3 regions of the Streptomyces mauvecolor genome follow, and region 3 is predicted to be linked to each of the others. Evidence: riboswitches for the same ligand, from Rfam matches in the RefSeq annotation. Region 3 holds a riboswitch; each other region holds the start of a gene.
What was found. Region 3 has a riboswitch for cyclic di-AMP ahead of ABD346_RS11485 (transglycosylase SLT domain-containing protein). Riboswitches for the same ligand answer to the same signal wherever they lie in the genome.

Region 1: it holds a riboswitch for cyclic di-AMP, as region 3 does, so the genes downstream of both, ABD346_RS02935 (M23 family metallopeptidase) here and ABD346_RS11485 (transglycosylase SLT domain-containing protein) in region 3, are expected to answer to the same signal.
Region 2: it holds a riboswitch for cyclic di-AMP, as region 3 does, so the genes downstream of both, ABD346_RS19185 (transglycosylase family protein) here and ABD346_RS11485 (transglycosylase SLT domain-containing protein) in region 3, are expected to answer to the same signal.

What each region holds. Positions count from the first base shown of each region.
Region 1 covers NZ_BAAASQ010000002.1:474,629-478,874, forward strand. Annotated here, with positions in the region: gene ABD346_RS02930 (PP2C family protein-serine/threonine phosphatase) at 1-1,121, shown strand, start outside; cyclic di-AMP (ydaO/yuaA leader) riboswitch at 1,375-1,546, shown strand; gene ABD346_RS02935 (M23 family metallopeptidase) at 1,558-2,628, shown strand; gene ABD346_RS02940 (aldo/keto reductase) at 3,059-4,003, shown strand; gene ABD346_RS02945 (PrsW family intramembrane metalloprotease) at 3,995-4,246, opposite strand, start outside.
Region 2 covers NZ_BAAASQ010000013.1:4,581-8,826, forward strand. Annotated here, with positions in the region: gene eno (phosphopyruvate hydratase) at 1-892, opposite strand, end outside; gene ABD346_RS19185 (transglycosylase family protein) at 1,162-1,869, opposite strand; cyclic di-AMP (ydaO/yuaA leader) riboswitch at 1,873-2,041, opposite strand; gene ABD346_RS19190 (transglycosylase family protein) at 2,299-3,246, opposite strand; gene ABD346_RS19195 (cytochrome P450 family protein) at 3,445-4,246, opposite strand, start outside.
Region 3 covers NZ_BAAASQ010000008.1:761,642-765,887, forward strand. Annotated here, with positions in the region: gene ABD346_RS11480 (carbohydrate kinase family protein) at 1-476, opposite strand, end outside; cyclic di-AMP (ydaO/yuaA leader) riboswitch at 914-1,097, shown strand; gene ABD346_RS11485 (transglycosylase SLT domain-containing protein) at 1,100-1,870, shown strand; gene ABD346_RS11490 (anti-sigma factor antagonist) at 2,192-2,623, shown strand; gene ABD346_RS11495 (dihydrofolate reductase family protein) at 2,719-3,294, shown strand; gene ABD346_RS11500 (nucleoside deaminase) at 3,332-3,781, shown strand; gene ABD346_RS11505 (HAD family hydrolase) at 3,803-4,246, opposite strand, start outside.

The DNA of each region.
Region 1 (4,246 bases), on a different contig from region 3:
TGCGGCAGCGAGCAGAGGGCGACAGGCGCCTGGTACGGGCGCTACCCGTACTGCTGGTCGTCGTCGGCTTCGTCTTCGACGCCTCGACCCCGCCCGACCTGACGGCCGCCGCGCTGTTCGCGGGCGCGCCGGTCGCCGCCGCCCCGTTCTACTCGGGCCGCGGCACCGCCTTCATCGGCCTCGGCTCGGTGGCCGCCGTCGTGGCGCTCTGGTTCATACACGATCTGCCCAACCTCGGCGAAGGGTCCAGCGAGCTGTTCACCGTGCTCACGGTGGGCGCCCTCGCCCTCGTCATCAACCGCATCCTGCGCCGCAGCGGCGAACAGCTCGCCTCCCAGCGCGTCATCGCGGAGACCGCCCAGCGCGCCGTGCTGCCCACACCGGCGGCCCGCATCGGCGGGCTCAATGTCGCCGCGCGGTACGAGGCCGCGCAGGCGGACGCCTTCATCGGCGGGGACCTGTTCGCCGTGCAGGACACCCCCTACGGGGTCCGGCTCATCGTCGGCGACGTACGCGGCAAGGGGCTCCAGGCGGTGGAGGCCGTCGCCGTGGTGATCGGCGCGTTCCGGGAGGCCGCCGAGCAGGAGTCGTCCCTGGAGGCGGTCACCCAGCGCCTGGAGCGGGCGCTGGCCCGCGAGGGCACCCGGCGCGACCGGCTCGACGCGGTCGAGGGGTTCACCACCGCGCTGCTCGCCGAGATCCCGCGCGGCGACGGCACCGTACGCCTGGTGAACCGGGGGCACCCCGAGCCGTTCATGCTGGGGGCGGACGGCTCGCTCGACATGCTCGTGCCGTCCGAGCCCGCGCTGCCGCTCGGAATGGCGGACCTCGGGGTGTGGCCGGACCGGGCGGACGTGCGCCCCTTCCCGCCCGGGGCGACGCTGCTGCTCTACACCGACGGCCTGTCCGAGGCGCGCGACGGCTCCGGTGTCTTCTACGACCCCGGCACCCGGCTGCGCGGCGCGATCTTCCCCGGTCCGGACGAGGTCCTGGACGCGCTCGTCGACGACGTGCGCCGCTACACGGGCGGCGGCTCCAACGACGACATGGCACTGCTCGCGGTGGCCCGCCCGGCCGAGGGCCAGCCGCAGCGGCGCCGCACGGTCAAGATCGTGAAGTAGAGGGCGTGACGGTGTGTGCCTGAAGGGTCTCCCTCCGCATAACAATTGACACACCGTCAGAAATTGGGTGTGGCGAGGGTGAGGCGGAAGGGCCCTGAGGGGCCGTCAACTCGCCCGATTTGACATGCCTATGGGGTATTAAGTCCTGGCCAGGACCGTTAACGATCAGTGGGAACGGCTTGGAATCCGCCCCCGCTGTCTATTAACGTTCGATAACGCAGCGCGGTCGTCCCAGCCGCCGAAAAGGCGGCACCGTGCGCATGCGCCGAATCCCGCGAGGGAACCGGGGAACCACCAACTTGGGGTGAATCGGACGTCCGTCAGGGACGCTCGTAGGAGACCTTCCGCTCCGAACCCTCCCCCAAGGCCTTGAGGGCCAGGGGGGACCCCCACCGCTAACCCGGTAGGCGGTAAGGAAGGAAAGGAGCACGCCTTCGTGGCGTCCAACGAGCCTGCCCTCGACACCCCCCTGCCTCCGCATTCGCTGTACGGGGACGTGCCCGGCGAGACCGAGAGCTGGGAGGAGTGGGACCCGACCGAGGAGTCGGTGCGTCCGGTACGCGGCCGGCACCGGGTGGCCAAGCAGCGCGGCGGGCTCGCCCGCAGCTCCACGGTTCTGGGCGTCGGCGTCATCGCCGCGGTCGGCGCGGGCGGCATGGCCACCGCGCAGACCAAGCCGCCGGTCTCCATATCGCTGCCCGACTCCATATCCGAGAACCTGCCCGACCTCGGGTCGCTGCCCGGCGTCGGCGAGCTGGTCTCGCACGACAGCCCGGACACTCCGAAGACCGCCGCCGCCAGGGCCGATCAGAAGATCGCCGCCTCGCCGCTGACCATGACGGGGCTGTCCACCGGCGAGGCCGAGGCGGGCGCCACCGACGCGGGTGAGGCGCTGCGCGCGCGCATCCTCCAGCAGGCCGAGCAGCAGAAGGCCGGTGCGATCGCCGAGGCCAAGGCGGCCGCGCAGAAGGCCGCGGCGGAGAAGGCGGCCGCCGAGGCCAAGGCCAAGCAGGACGCGGCCGCCGCCAAGGCAGCCGCCGAGAAGAAGGCGGCCGAGGAGGCCGCGGCCAAGAAGGCGGAGGAGGAGCGGCTGGCCAAGCTGGCCGCGAGCTACTCGCTGCCGGTCGGCTCGTACACGCTGACCTCCACCTTCGGCGAGGCCGGCTCGATGTGGTCCTCGGGCCACCACACCGGCCTCGACTTCGCCGCCCCCACGGGCACGCCGCTCAAGGCGATCCACTCCGGGACGATCAAGTCGGCGGGCTGGGCCGGGGCGTACGGCTACCGCACGGTGATCACGCTGGATGACGGCAGTGAGCTCTGGTACTGCCACCAGTCGTCGCTGGCGGTGAGTGTGGGGCAGAAGGTGTCGACGGGTGACGTGATCGGCCGCGTGGGCGCGACCGGGAACGTGACGGGCCCGCACCTCCACCTGGAGGTCCACACCCCGTCCGGCACGGGCATCGACCCGATGACCTGGCTCCAGTCGAAGGGGCTGAATCCCTGAGGCGGGCTGGTCCCTGGTGGGGGCGCTGCCCCCACACCCCCGCTCCTCAAACGCCGGAGGGGCTGGATGGCGTTCGGGTGCGGGCCGTACGTGGCTGATCGCTCCCCCAAGTTCTCGGCTCCGCTCGAACAGGGGGGACCCCCATCGCGGCGGAGCCGCACATGTCACAGCCCCGCCCCTAACAGGGTTGATGCTGGCAGGCCGAGCGTCTTCAGCCTGTCAGCCGATCTCGGACAGCAGCCCACTCCTGGCCTGTCCGGCGTTTGAGGACGAGCGCCCTTCAGGCGCGAACGGGGTCTGGGGCGGAGCCCCAGAAGCATCTTCACGGGGAGGGGCGGGGTGGGGCATCCCGGGGTCTGGGGCGGAGCCCCAGGGGGTGCTGGTGGGCGTGGTCCGGAATACCCACTCCCGTAAGGGAGTTGATCAACCCATGACCTCTCTCCGTACGCTCGGCAGCTCCGACCTCTCCGTCTTCCCCCTCTCCCTCGGCGGCAACGTCTTCGGCTGGACGGCCGACCAGGACCAGTCCTTCGCCGTCCTGGACGCCTACACCCACGGCGGCGGCAACTTCATCGACACCGCCGACCTGTACTCCGCGTGGGGCGAAGGAAACTCCGGTGGCGAGTCCGAGACGATCATCGGGAAGTGGCTGGCCGCCCGCGGCAACCGGGACGACGTGGTCGTGGCCACCAAGGTGGGCGCGCACCCCGGGTACAAGGGCCTGGCCCCGACCAACATCAAGGCCGCCGTCGAGGAGTCGCTGCGCCGCCTCGGCACCGACTTCATCGACCTGTACTACACGCACTTCGACGACCCCTCCGTCCCCGTCGAGGAGATCGTCACCGCCCTGGACCAGCTGGTGCGGGACGGCAAGGTCCGCGCGCTCGGCGCCTCCAACATCAGCCCGGAGCGGCTCCAGGAGTCCCTGGACTTCGCCGACCGCGAGGGCCTCGCCAAGTACGCGGTGCTCCAGCCGCACTACAACCTGGTCTCGCGCGGCACGTACGAGGGCGCCCTCCAGGAGACCGCGTCCCGCGCGGGCCTGGCCGCCGTCCCCTACTTCGCGCTCGCCTCGGGCTTCCTCACCGGCAAGTACCGCCCGGGCCAGTCGGTGAACAGCCGGCGGGCCGAGGGCGCGGGCGAGCACCTGGGGACCGAGCGGGGCCGCAAGGTGCTCGCCGCGCTCGACAAGGTCGCCCAGGAGACCGGCGCCGAGATCGCCACGGTGGCGCTGGCCTGGCTGGCCGCCCGGCCGACCGTCGCGGCGCCCATCGCCTCGGCCCGTACCGTCGAGCAGCTCCCGGCGCTGCTCGCGGTTGCCGACCTGGAGCTGACGGACGCGCAGGTCTCCGAGCTGACGGCCGCCTCAGCGTAGGTACGGGTTGTACGGCGCGGGGCCCGCGGCCGGGCCCGGCTGCCCGTAGGGAACCTGCGGAACGTAGGGAACATACGGCGCGAACTGCGCGTGCTGGGTGTAGGGGTGCGGCGGGCCCGGCTGCGGGGGCAGCCAGATCCGGCCCGTGGCCCCCGCCGCGTACAGCAGCGCCGGGCCCGCGACCGGTTTGCGCTCCCACAGATGGTGGAGCAGCTCCTGCTCGCGGGCCGCGAAGTCGGGACC
Region 2 (4,246 bases), on a different contig from region 3:
TGTTCCAGCCGGCCCAGTCGTCCTCGAACAGCGGGTCCTCGATGGAGACCAGCGGGTACGCGGAGACGAGCTCCTCGTAGTACTCGGTCATCTCGGCGGCCGAGCGGGACTTGCCCTCGAACTCGTACTTGCCGTCCTTGTAGAACTCGGACGCGGCGACGTCGAGCGCGAGCGCGATGTCCTTGCCCGGGGCGTAGCCGGCTTCCTTGATGGCCTCGAGGATGAGGTCCAGGGCGGCGCGGTTGGACTCCAGGTTCGGCGCGAAGCCGCCCTCGTCGCCGAGGCCGGTGGACAGGCCCTTGCGCTTCAGGACGCCCTTGAGCGTGTGGTAGACCTCGGCACCCCAGCGAAGGGCCTCGGAGAAGGACTCCGCGCCGATCGGGGCGATCATGAACTCCTGGATGTCGACGTTGGAGTCGGCGTGCGACCCACCGTTGAGGATGTTCATCATCGGGACGGGCAGCAGGTGCGCGTTGGGGCCGCCCAGGTAGCGGAACAGCGGCAGGTCGCTGGCCTCGGAGGCGGCGTGCGCGACGGCGAGGGAGACGCCGAGGATGGCGTTGGCGCCGAGCGAGCCCTTGTTGTCCGTGGCGTCCAGGTCGAACATGGCCTGGTCGATCAGGCGCTGCTCGGTGGCGTCGTAGCCGACGAGCTCCGGGCCGATCTGCTCGATGACGGCGAGGACGGCCTTCTCGACACCCTTGCCGCCGTAGCGGTTGGGGTCGCCGTCGCGAAGCTCGATGGCCTCGAAGGCACCGGTGGAGGCGCCGGACGGAACTGCAGCACGGCCGGTGCTGCCGTCGTCGAGGCCGACCTCGACCTCGACCGTGGGGTTGCCTCGGGAGTCCAGGATTTCCCGGGCTACGACGACGTCGATGGACGGCACGAGCATCTCCTTCTGGGATGTGACGCTAGATGTGACGCAAGCAGTGCAAGGCCGTGCGGGGTCGCGTTCGCCTTGCGACAAGAGCCTAACCGGCTCTGGAGCTCCGGCCAGCCGAGTGCCCGCCTCCTGGGACGAAAAAGGGCCCAATGACCCTCAATCCCGGGCAAAGGGCCACAACGCTACTGCCGGGTAATAGCGGGGGACAACGAAAACCCCGGCCCGGCGCGTACGGGGGAATGCGCGCCGGGCCGGGGCGACCTGGGGGTGGGTCAGCTTCAGCTGAGGTGCAGCTTCTGGCCCGGGAAGATCAGGTTCGCGTCCTTGACGATGTCCTTGTTCAGCTCGAACAGCTTCTGCCAGCCGCCCTTGACGCCGTTGGCGGCGGCGATGGCGCCGAGGGTGTCGCCGGACTTGACGGTGTATTCGCCGTTGCCCTGCTTCACCGGCTCGGTGCGCTGCTCGTCGCGGCTGGCCGGCGCGGACTCGGTGCGCTCGGCCTTCTTCGGCTGCGACTTCTGCTGCGGCTGGGCCTGCTGCTTGGGCGCCGCGGGCTTCGAGGCCTTCGGCTTCGAGGACGAACCGGAGGTGTCCACGTCGGCCTTGCTGCCGCCGGCCGTCAGGTTGCCGGCGCTCGCGCAGCCCCAGGCACCCGGGCCCTGGATCGCGAGCAGCTTCTCGGCGGTGGCTATCTGCTGGCCCTTGGTGGCGAGGTCGGCGCGCGGGGCGTACTGGGTGCCGCCGGCGGCGGCCCAGGAGGACTGCGAGAACTGCAGGCCGCCGTAGTAGCCGTTGCCGGTGTTGATGGACCAGTTGCCGCCGGACTCGCACTGGGCGACGGCGTCCCAGGTCTGGACGGAAGCGGCGGAGGCGTTGCCCGCCGCCATCAGCGGGGCGGCCACGGCGGCGCCGGTGACACCGGCCAGCGTGGCGACACGGACGGCCTTGGACGGGCGACGGTGCTTGCCCTTGCCGGAAAGCAGCATGGAGGTTCTCCTCACCGACGCCTGCGAGGTGAGCTGTCGGGTTCGGGCGTGAGCTGCCCGGCCGAGCGTCGATGCGCCCGTCTTCACCCCAAGCCGTTGCGGCAGTCGCGTGAACTGCCGGGCCCGGCACTTACCTTGGGTCCCCCGCTCCTGCCTACGGCGCATAAGCGTCGACTGTTCCCGTCGGCCGACGGCAGGATTCGGCGTGCTCGGTCGACGGGGCTCGTGGTGACGAGCGAGTCCGACGAAAACACACGCCCCGCCAATGTTCAAAGACGCACATCGGGGAGAAATCCCCCCTGCTTGCCGATACGTAAGGGACGTTTCCGCAGGTGAGGGGCGGGGCGGACGGACCGGGCAGACGGGACACGCCAGTTGAGGCGAAGAGACCCATGTCTCACTTGCACGAACCGGACATAGGACCGCGAACTAACCCTGCTTCGGCGCCGACTTCGGGTTCGCCACGGCCGCTGCCACATCCTTCAGGTCCAGGCTCTGGCCAGGCAGGATGAGGTTGGGGTCGGTGCCGATCAGCTTCTCGTTGGCGTGGTACAGCGCGGGCCAGCCGCCCTGGACCTTGTTCGCCTCGGCGATGGCCGACAGGTTGTCGCCCGGGCGGACCGTGTAGTCGCCGTTCGCGGCAGGGGTGTTACCGGACTCACGTGAGGCATCGTCACCTCGCGAGGCATGCCGTCCGGAATCGCGGCTATCGGTTGAGTTGCCCGAATTGTTCGAACCACTCGTGCCGGCCGGCGCGCCCGGGTCGGCCTGACCGGTCGTCGGGGCGGACGGGGAGGTGCCGCCCGGCGTCGTGCCCGCACCCTCCTCCGGCGAGGGCGCCCCGCGGTGCTTGCCGGGGCTCGCCGGGGTGGAGGCGGACGGCGTCGGGGACTTGGCCGGGTCGCTCGGCTTCGTGGCACCCGGGGCCGGCGTGGCGGGCGTGGAGCCGCTCGGCGTCGAGGTGGCGTCGGGCGCCTTGGTCGCCGGGGCGGTGGGCGTCGCGGGGACCGGCGTGGGCGTCCCGGTCGACGTGTCGGGCGCACCCGGGTCGACGTCCGCCGAGCCGCCGCCCTTGGTGAGCCCGGCGCCGGTGCCGCAGTTCGCGAAGGCGCCCGGCCCCTTGGCCGCGAGCAGCTGCTCGGCGACGGCTATCTGCTGGGCGCGGCTGGCGAGGTCGGCGCGCTGGGCGTAGTCCGTGCCGCCGTACGCCTCCCAGGTGGCCTGCGAGAACTGGAGCCCGCCGTACAGGCCGTTGCCGAAGTCGGCGCTCCACATTCCGCCGGACTCGCAGGCGGCCACCTGGTTCCAGGTGTTCGCGTCCGCGGCGTTCGCGCCGGTCGCGGCGAGCAGGGGAAGGGCGATGGCCGATCCGGTCACTCCTGCCGCGACGACGAGAGCGGGTGCCTGGCGAGGTCGACGATGCCGTCCATTCCCGGAGCGCATGGATAAGGCCTTCCGTGTGACTGCTGAGCCGAATGAACGGTGAACGTAGCCGTACTCGAACGCTTGTCACAAGTCGATGCAGCGGGGATCACATAAAAGTCACAGTCTTGACGGTTCGTCAGATTCCGGTGTTCACGGTGCGGCCGTGAACTCGACCGGCAGGGTGCGCAGTCCGCGCATGATGAGCCCGCCACGCCAGCGCAAATCGTCAGGTTCCACCGCGAGCCGCAGGTCAGGGAGCCGCCGCAGCAGGGTGGCGAGCGCGGTCTGCCCTTCGAGCCGGGCGAGCGGCGCACCGAGGCAGTAGTGGATCCCGTGCCCGTACCCGAGGTGCTGGTTGTCCTTGCGGCCGAGGTCGAGCGTGTCCGGGTCGGAGAAGCGCGCGGGATCGCGGTCGGCGGCGGCGAGCACGACGAGCACGGGGTCGCCTGCCGCGATGTCCTGCCCGCCGAGCGTCAGCGGCTCGGTGGCGAACCGCCAGGTGGCCATCTCGACGGGCCCGTCGTAGCGGAGGAGTTCCTCGACACCGGTTTCGAGAAGACCGGTGTCCCCCGCCGCGAGGGCATCCTGAAGGCGCTCGCGCTGCCCGGGATTGCGGAGCAGCGCGTACATCCCGTTCCCGATCAGATTGACGGTGGTCTCGAATCCGGCGAAGAGCAGGATGAAGGCCATGGCGGCGGCCTCGTTCTCGGTGAGGTGCTCGCCGTGGTCGCTGGCCTCGATGAGCCGCGAGATGAGGTCGTCGCCGGGGTTCTCGCGCTTCTTGTGGATGAGCTCGGCGAGGTAGTTGCGCATCTTCTTGACGGAGCGGGCGACGCCGCCGCGGGGGCCGCCCCCGTGCCGGATCATCATGCCCGCCCAGTCGCGGAAGTCGTCCTGGTCCTCGCGGGGTACGCCGAGCAGATCGCAGATGGCATAAATGGGAAGCGGGAAG
Region 3 (4,246 bases):
ACTCCGAGGGTCTCGATGTCGTCGAAGAGGAAGCGCGCGAAATTCATGATGGAGAGGTGGACGTGGCGCGCCCGGCGCAGCCGGGGGAGGTAGAAGTCCCGGGGCATCCGCAGGTCGGCCGGGTCGCGTGCGTCGTAGAAGGACATCCGGCGGCCGTGCGCGTCCACCAGGTTCACCGCGCGCCGGGTGCCCGCAGGGGAGGTTAGCGGGGCGAAGTCGACATCGCCCCGGGCCAGCAGCTCGCGGACCCGGGAGCCGGTCCAGTCGTCGCCGATGCAGTCGATCAGGCCGACCTCCAGGCCGAGTGCCCGGGCCCCGAGAGCCACGTTCGCGCCGGTGTGCCCGGGCCACTCCTCGATCGGCCCGACCTGCACCGAGTCGGCGAGCGGGACCGGCAGGGAATCGACCCGTACGACCGTGTCCACCCCCGTGCCGCCGACCACCAGGACGTCGTACTCCGCGCTCTCTCGGATCACCGCTCCACCCCTCTGCTGCCGGCCCCACCGTGGGGGCTGCCTGTGACCATGATCTCCGGCACGGGCGTAAGAGACGTGTGTGTTGTCTCCGGTATGCGAGGCATCGGACATAAGAGAGGTCCCAAGTGTCCAAAATGGCACACTTTGAGGTGCCATCGATCCAGCTTTTGCAATGTCCGAATTGGTGGCTATTGAGTAAGGCTCGCCACTTTTGCGAGTGGGGTGTTTGGTTGCACGGAGAGCGAGTGAATTGGGTCACGTGCGGAGTTGTGGGCGTCCGGGTCCGGCAGGGGCATTTCGGTTGGTCCGAAAGCGAGTTGAGGGCGTCGGGCGGGGTGGCCGCCGGGTGTGGATTTAAGTGGATCTATATCCCGGATCGCGCCCTTTGAATTCTGGGCTTGTTTCCACTCGGCGTATTCGTCTACGTTCACCGCAATCCGGATGGAACGCCGAATCCTGCCGCCGTCCGGACCCTCCCACACACGTTTGGCAGGAGCGGGGGACCCAGGTAAGCCGCCGATCCGGATTCCGGAACGGCTGGGGTGAAGTCGCGCGCGCCGCGACCGGACATCTCCCGTCCGAACCCGACAGCTCACCTCGCAGGCGAAGGAGAGGAATTCACCATGCCTGCAAAGGGCAAGCACCGCCGCCCCAAGTCCAGCTCGTTCTCCCGTGGCCTTGCCGCCGCAGGTACGGGCGGCGCCGTCCTCGCCATTCCGGTGATCGGTGCGACCACGGCCACCGCCGCGCCTGCGTCGGCCCACTCCGCCGCCGCCGTCACGGCGGTGAAGGCGGCCCCCACCAGCTACTCCGTCGTCGCCGGGGACTCGCTCGCCAAGATCGCCGACGCCCTCAACGTGAGCGGCGGCTGGAAGCAGCTCTACCAGGACAACCAGAGCATCATCGGCGGCAACCCTGCTCTGATCCAGCCCGGCCTCAAGCTCACCGTCGGCGCCCCCGCCCGGGCCGCCTCGGCCGACCGTGCCGACCGCTCCGCCCGCACGACGAGCCTCACCACGGCGACCACGGCGACCACGGCGACCACGGCGACCACGGCCAGTGCGCCGAAGTACGCCAACAACCTGGACGGCTGGATCAAGCAGTCGCTGGACATCATGGCCCAGCACGGCATCCCGGGAAGCTACAACGGCATCTACCGCAACATCATGCGCGAGTCGTCGGGCAACCCCCTCGCCATCAACAACTGGGACATCAACGCCATCAACGGAGTCCCGTCCAAGGGCCTGCTCCAGGTGATCCAGCCCACCTTCGACGCCTTCCACGTGGCGGGCACGTCCACGGACCTCTACGACCCGGTGGCCAACATCACCGCCGCGTGCAACTACGCCGCCAACAGGTACGGCTCGATCGACAACGTCTTCGGGGCGTACTGACGGCAGGCCTCGGGGCCGGGCGCTTGAGGAGGGCGCCCGGCCCCGAGGCGGCGGCCCCAACTGGTCCTTCGGCAGCGGGGTTTCAGTTCCCGCGAGTCGGCAGACGGGGGCGCCGGGCCGGTTTTGCTCCCCGTGTTCAGGGTTCAAACGGGGAGCGGCGCAAATTTCGTTCACCCCCCAGGGTGAACAATTCGAAGGCTGCACGTTTCTGCATGCGGCTCTATTCCTAGGGTGGTAGTGCGTCACCCCGGGACCACGGTGACTGCCCGACAACCGAGTACCTCTGCACCCGCGGGGGTCAGTTCTGGACCGGGAGTTGCCATGGGAACCACCGCTCGGCCATCCGTCTCGGCGCCTGTTCCGCTCCCGCCGGGGCTGCTGCCGGACCGCTGCTGCAACGCGCGTACGTACCTGATGCAGGGGTTCACGGTGGTCGAGGTCCAGGGCACCGTCGACCTGGCCACCGCGCCCGGCGTACAGCTGCATCTGGACGCCGCCACGCAGCCGACCGGCGCCCGAGTGATCGTGGACCTGCGGCCCGTCGACTTCTTCGACTGCGCCGCCCTCACCTTGCTGTGCCGGGCGTACCGGAGAATCCGGGCGCGCGACGGCCACCTCGGCGTGGTGTGCGTACGGCCGTGGCATCGGCGGATCCTGACGGCGGGCGGCCTCGACCCGCTCTTCAGCCCGACGACCACGATCGAGGAAGCGGCCCGGGCCGCCCTGGGCGCACCGAAGGCCGGAGACAACTAACGCCGGGCTCAGGGCTCTGACACACCCGAAGAAGAGCCGGCGCCCTTGACGGGAATGTCGGTGAGGGCGGGCGTATCGTCGCGGGGGTGACTGCGATGAGAAAGATCATCCTTCCCATGTCGGTCTCCCTCGACGGCTTTTTCGCGGGGCCCGAGGGCGAGATCGACTGGCACATGGTCGACGACGAGCTGCACCGGTACGTCAACGAACAGCTCAGGCCCATGGGCGCCTTCATCAGCGGGCGCGTGACCCATGAGCTCATGGCCGAGTACTGGCCCACCGCCGACAGTGACCCCTCCGCCTCCCCGCCGGAGGTCGAATTCGCCGGTATCTGGCGGGAGATGCCGAAGATCGTGTACTCCCGGACGCTTCAGAAGGCCGACTGGAACACCACGGTCAAACACGAGGTCGTCCCGGCGGAGATCGAGGCGCTCAAGGCGTGGCCGGGCGGGGACCTCGTGATCGGCGGGGCGAATCTCGCCGCCACGTTCCGGCAGTACGACCTCATCGACGCGTACCGCCTGTACGTCCACCCGGTCCTGCTCGGAACGGGCAAGCGCCTCTTCCCGACCTCGTACTCCGACACGCACAAGCTGCGCCTCGTCGAGACCCGCACGTTCGGCAACGGCGTCGTCCTCCTGCACCACGAGCGGGTCAGGACAGCCGAGTAACCGACGCCCGCACCCGAAGGACGGTGGAAGGGGAACCATGGAACGGCAACTGGCCAGGCAGTGGCTCGCGACAGCCGTCGAGGAGGCCCGGGCGGGCGTCGCGGAGGGCGGCATCCCGATCGGCGCGGCGCTCTATGGCGCGGACGGGGAAGTACTGGGCCGCGGACGCAATCGGCGGGTGCAGGACGGTGATCCCTCGCTGCATGCCGAGACGGCGGCATTCCGCAATGCGGGAAGACAGCGTTCGTACCGGGGCACGACGATGGTGACCACGCTGTCCCCGTGCTGGTATTGCAGCGGCCTGGTACGGCAGTTCGGCATCTCGCGCGTCGTCGTGGGGGAGGACGAGACGTTTCAGGGCGGTCAGGAGTGGCTGGCCCGGCACGGGGTGGAGATCGTCGTGCTCGGTGATCCGGAATGCGTGGCCATGATGAAGCTGTTCACCGCGGCGAATCCCGAGTTGTGGAATGAGGACATCGGGGTGTGACCGGTTAGAGCGGGACAGTATTCAACCGGCTCTGCTCTTACGGTTGTTGAGGTGAGCCGCCAGTTCCCTCAGGTGGCTGATCGTGGCGATCGCCGAAGGCAACCCCGCCGGCCGCGGCCCCGGCCTGACAAGAACCGATGGCATCCCATATGCGTGCGGCCCCACCGCATCATTTTCCGGGTTGTCTCCCACGAACAGGATGTCCTCGGGCGGGCAGGCCGCCGCCTCGGTCACCGCCGCATAGAAGCGCCGGTCCGGCTTGCGGATGCCCAGCGTGCCGGAGAGCACCAAGGCGTCGAAGCAGTCCGCGATTCCGGAGCCGGCCAGGGTCTGGAGGCGGACCCGCTCGGGGCGGTCCGTGTTCGAGGCGAGGACGCACCTCAGCCCGGTCGCGTGCAGGTTCCGCAGCGCCGACGCCGCCTCGACGTCGATGCGCGCGTCGGGCAGCGCCGCGAACACCGCGTC